DNA from 2 places in the Deinococcus aerolatus genome. Region 1 is predicted to be linked to the other one. Evidence: riboswitches for the same ligand, from Rfam matches in the RefSeq annotation. Region 1 holds a riboswitch; the other holds the start of a gene.
What was found. A riboswitch is a leader RNA that binds a small molecule or an ion and turns the genes downstream of it on or off. The one in region 1 is predicted to bind thiamine pyrophosphate.

Region 1 (2,458 bases):
CGGCCTGTTCCAGCAGGGTGTCACGGTAGACTTCCCAGCTCAGGTTCTCGGCCACGCCGCCCACCTTTTCCAGCGCCTGGTAGATCGGTACCGTGCCGATGGGGACCGGGCTGTTGCGGACAATCCACTCGCGGGTGGGATGGATGTGCCGCCCCGTCGACAGGTCCATGACCGTGTCGGCCCCCCAGCGCGCGGCCCAGACCATCTTCTCCACTTCCTCCTCAATGCTGCTGGTCACGATGGACGTGCCGATATTTGCGTTGATCTTGACCCGGAAGTTGCGTCCGATGATGGTGGGTTCCAGTTCCGGGTGGTTGATGTTGGCCGGAATGACGGCCCGGCCCCGCGCCACCTCACTCCGCACGAACTCAGGGGTGATGACGGCGGGAATGCTGGCGCCAAAATGCTGGCCAGGGTGCTGATGATGCAGGTCAAAGTCGGCGTGCTGGCGCAAATTCTCGCGGATGGCGACAAACTCCATCTCGGGCGTGATCTCGCCCCGGAGGGCCGCCTGCATCTGCGTGATGGGTTGCCTGCTATAGGCGCGGCGCGGCGTGGGAACGGCGGGAAAGGGCAGCGGCCCGCTCCTGTCCAGATATGCCGAAACACGCGCCGATTGCGTTTCTAGCCGCGCATCTGTTGCCAGCCAGGGCCGGACGTGCGGCAGCCCGCGCCGGAGGTCAATCGGGACGGCGGGATCGGTGTAGGGGCCGCTGGTGTCCGGCACCAGAATGTCGGGATTGGGCGTGCGGCGCGTCAATCCGCCGACGACTTCCAGTGTGGCCGACTGCCGGACGGCCCGCACGGGCACGCGTACCTGCGGGTGTAACTGACCATTCAAGTACTGCTTCTTGCTGTTCGGAAAGGGCGTGGTGGACAGGGCGGGCTCACCAGATACAGGCGTGGTCATGAGGCCTCCAGCAAAAAAGACAACGGCGTAGGACGCGGGGAGCGTGAGAAGCCGCCCGGTCTGAAAGGTCTGAAAGATGTCTGGTCCATACGGAAAATTCACGGGCGCATAAAAAACTCTCAGCGCCGCGCTCCGTTTCCGTTCACATCAAAAAAGACCACCCTCCCCCAAAAACGTTCGGAGGAGGGCGGCCACAAAAGAGGTCCGCACCCGTCACGCTCCCTCCGCTGGTATGACCCAGATCAGGTTCCTAGGGTTGGGCGCGTTTGCCCTCTCAGCCCCCGCACATTACGGAGGACACCCCTGGTGACTGCCTCGGAGGATGACAGGTGGGGGCGGAAGGGTCAAGGGCAGGGCGGGCCGAGGGGCTATACAGGCGTCTCCTGCACGCCGGAAAGGAAATCCGGTAGTTCAGCGGAGAAATTGCCAAGAACCCTATGCAAAAAGCGGCTTGAGGTTCCTGGAACGAACCCCTCGGACAGGACGCGGGCCAAGTCACTTCGCCCCGGTCAGCAGGTACGCTGACCACACCGCGAAGGGGCCCAGATGCCAGGACGGAACCACAGCCGCGATTTCAACCTTGAGGTGGTGGGCCAGATCAATGCTGGCCTGTCCACCACCGCTCAGCTCTGCCGGGAACATTCCCTGGCCCCCAGCCTGATCCACTGTTGGAGCCAAGAGATCGGGACACGCGGCGAGGCCGCGTTGACCGCTCCGGCGGCGACGGACCGCAGTGCTGAACTGCCGATTGCCGAGCTGAAACGCTACTGCGGCCAGTTATCTCTGAAAACACGATCTTGAAGTCATTGGCGACGAACCGCCCGAAAAGCGGCACCAGATGATCACGGACGCGGGACACGCGCACCCCACTGTGTCGGTGCGTCGCCTGTATGAGCTGCACGATGTCGGCTGCTCCTGGGACCTCCATCAATTGGGCTGGGACGTGACGAACCGTGACCAGCCTCTGGCCGATGACATCCAGGCAGTGGTGTTGGGGTGGAGCTGACGGAGCCGTCTTCACTGTTTAGCTGGAAAGCCCATTCCTCCGACTCCGAAAAAATTTGCGCTATACTTATCACGAGTGTTCCAAAGTACGGACTGGCCCAGGGCTGCTCTAGGTGATTGACCCAGCGCCTTTTCGTATCTGGAATTCAAGGAGTAGAACATGGCTGTAGGTAAAGTGAAATGGTTTAACGCAGAGAAAGGCTTTGGCTTCATCGAAACACCCGGCAGTCCTGACGTGTTCGCGCACTTCAGCGCGATCCAGAGCAGTGGCTTCAAGAAGCTGAACGAAGGCGACGAAGTGGAATTCGAAGTCGAAGCTGGTCAGGGCAACAAAGGCCCCCAGGCCAAGAACATCGTGGTCACGAAGGCTGGACCTGCACCTGCCTTCAACGACCGCCCTCGCCGCGACGACCGCTGGTAATTGCACTAAACTTTCAAACTGGAGAAGGGAGCCTTTGGGGGCTCCCTTCTTTTTGGCAGATATAGCTTGTTGCGGGCAGTGTAGGTTTACATCCATCAAGTATCGCTGAAGGTCAAGGTACC
Region 2 (2,458 bases), on a different contig from region 1:
GTCCGGCCTGCGCCTCGGTGAAGCCCTCGTCCTGCAGCACCTTGGGCAGCCAGGTGAGCCAGGTAAAGAACACCAGCGACTGAAAGCCCATGTACAGCGTCACCGACAGCGCGTAGGGGTTGCGCCACACCGACGGCCCCTCGCCCCTCAGCGGGCGGGCGTGCGTCTGCCGCCCGAACACGGCGGGCAGCCACGCCAGCACGCCCGCCATGGCCAGCCCGATCCACACGCCCACCGACGAGCGCCATTCTCCGCCCAGCGCGGTCATCAGCGGCACCGCTACCCCAGAGGCCAGCGCCGCGCCGCCCACCACCGCCAGCGTGTACAGCCCGGTCATGGGCCCCACCCGCGTGGCGTAATCGCGCCGGATCAGGCTGGGCAGCAGCACGTTGTTCAGCGCGATGCCCGCGCCGACCAGCAGGGTGCCGGTCAGGATGACCGGCAGCGTTGCGCCGATGCGCAGCACGCTGCCCAGGCCGATCACGGCGGTGGCCAGCAGGATGATGGTCTCGTTGCTGTAGCGGCGGCTCAGCAGCGGGGCCAGCGGGGCCAGCACGCCCCAGCACAGCAGCGGCAGCGTGGTCAGCAGGCTCAGGGTGGCCGCACTGACCTGAAACTCGGCCTGGAATTGCGACAGCAGCGGCCCGAAGCCGGCGATGGGCGGGCGCAGGTTCAGCGCCACCACGACCAGGCCCAGGATCAGCAGCGGGGCGGCGGTGGGCTTGCGGCGCTGCGTGGTCTGTTCGTTCGCGTCCAGCGACTCGGGGGCAGCGAGGTCAGGACGGCTCATGCCCCCAACCCTAGCGCGTCCACCCACCACTGCGGCTGTGCCCATTGACCAGGAGTGAAGGCCACAATCCAGAGTGAAACACGCTCTTGCCCGCGCCGCTCTGCTACCTTGGGCCTGCGTCACCGGGGGTGCCTGCCGTTTACCGGCGGGCTGAGAAACACCCCAACGAACCTGATCCGGGTCATACCGGCGGAGGGAGCGTGACCGGCCAGCCCCGAAGAGTTCGGCGTCTGGCCCCGCTTCCCCTCGTGACGCGAGGGGGCTTTTTTATGTTTGGAAGTGTGTTTGGAAACAGTATGCGTGTAAGGAGTGTGTTGACGGCGGCTTTACTGGTGGCGGGCGTGGCTTCGGCCCAGACCACCCTGACGGTCATCACCCACGATTCCTTCGACGTGGACAAGAAGCTCGTGGCGTCTTTCGAGGCGGCCAACAACGCCAGGGTGCGCTTCGTGAAGGGCGGCGACGCCGGAGAGCTGTTGAATCGCCTGATCCTGACCCACCGCGCTCCGCTGGCCGATGTGGTGTACGGCCTGGACAACAGCCTGCTGGGCCGCGCCCGCAGCGCCGATCTGTTGCAGGCCTACCGGTCGCCCGCACTCTCGGGGGTGGATCCGGCCTACCGCCTGGACGACGCAGGCCTGCTGAACACGGTGGACTACGGCTTCGTGGCCCTCAACTATGACCGCGCGTATTTCCAGAAGGCGGGACTGGCCCTGCCGAAATCGCTGGAGGACCTGAAATCCCCGCAATACGCCAAGTTGACCGTGGTGGCAAGTCCGGCCACCAGCAGCCCCGGCTTGGCTTTCCTGCTGGCCACCGTCAATCACTACGGCGAGGCGGGGGCGTGGCAGTGGTGGCGCGACGCCCGCCTGAACGGCCTGAAGGTCACGCGCGGCTGGAGCGACGCCTACAACAAGGAGTTCACGCGCAACGGTGGCCGCTACCCCATCGTGCTGTCGTACGCCAGCAGCCCCGCCGCCGAGGTGTTCTACGCGGATAACTACGACGCCAGAAAACTGCCCGCGCAGGCCCCCACCGCCAACCTGTTCCTGCCCGGCAGCACCTGGCTGCAACTGGAAGGAGTGGGCATCCTGAAGGGTGCAAAGCAGCCGGCCCTGGCCCGAAAATTTGTGGACTTCATGCTGGGTAAAGGCGTGCAGGCCGACATTCCTACCCGCATGTGGATCTACCCGGCGGTGGGAGGCACGCCGCTGGATCCGGTGTTCAGGTTCGCCGATCAGCCGCAGCTGGCCGCCGTCAAGCCCGGCCTGACCGCCAACCCGCAGCGGCTGGTGGACGCCTGGGTGACGCAGGTGCTGCGGGCGCGCTAGTCGCAAAACCGCAGGCCATCCAAACCCCCTGCTGCGATAGAGGGGGTTTTTGACGGCGTGCCAAGGCCCCGCTCAGCGTTTCGTTGGCACCCGGAGGCTGATGTAGTAGAGCCCGAACAGGCCAACGAGCACCCAGCCCACCTGTCCCACCAGTACCGGGATGCGCCCCAGGCTGAAACTGACGGCCACGACAATGCAGATGCAGGCGAACCACTTGGCGCGCAGCGGCATGCCCCGGCCCTCGCGGTAGTCGCTGACCAGCTGGCCCACCACCGGGCGCGAGAGCAACCACGCCTCCCAGCGCGGATCGCCACGCGCGAAGCTGGCGGCGGCCAGC

Region 2: linked by a shared signal. The riboswitch ahead of IEY31_RS01700 (thiamine ABC transporter substrate-binding protein) and the one ahead of thiC (phosphomethylpyrimidine synthase ThiC) in region 1 are both predicted to bind thiamine pyrophosphate.

The regions. Positions count from the first base shown of each region.
Region 1 is NZ_BMOL01000012.1:42,989-45,446, forward strand. It holds gene thiC (phosphomethylpyrimidine synthase ThiC) at 1-910, opposite strand, end outside; TPP riboswitch at 1,112-1,225, opposite strand; gene IEY31_RS12795 (transposase) at 1,457-1,711, shown strand; gene IEY31_RS12800 (cold-shock protein) at 2,076-2,336, shown strand.
Region 2 is NZ_BMOL01000001.1:347,674-350,131, reverse strand. It holds gene IEY31_RS01705 (CynX/NimT family MFS transporter) at 1-790, opposite strand, end outside; TPP riboswitch at 905-1,006, shown strand; gene IEY31_RS01700 (thiamine ABC transporter substrate-binding protein) at 1,087-2,121, shown strand; gene IEY31_RS01695 (YbaN family protein) at 2,194-2,458, opposite strand, start outside.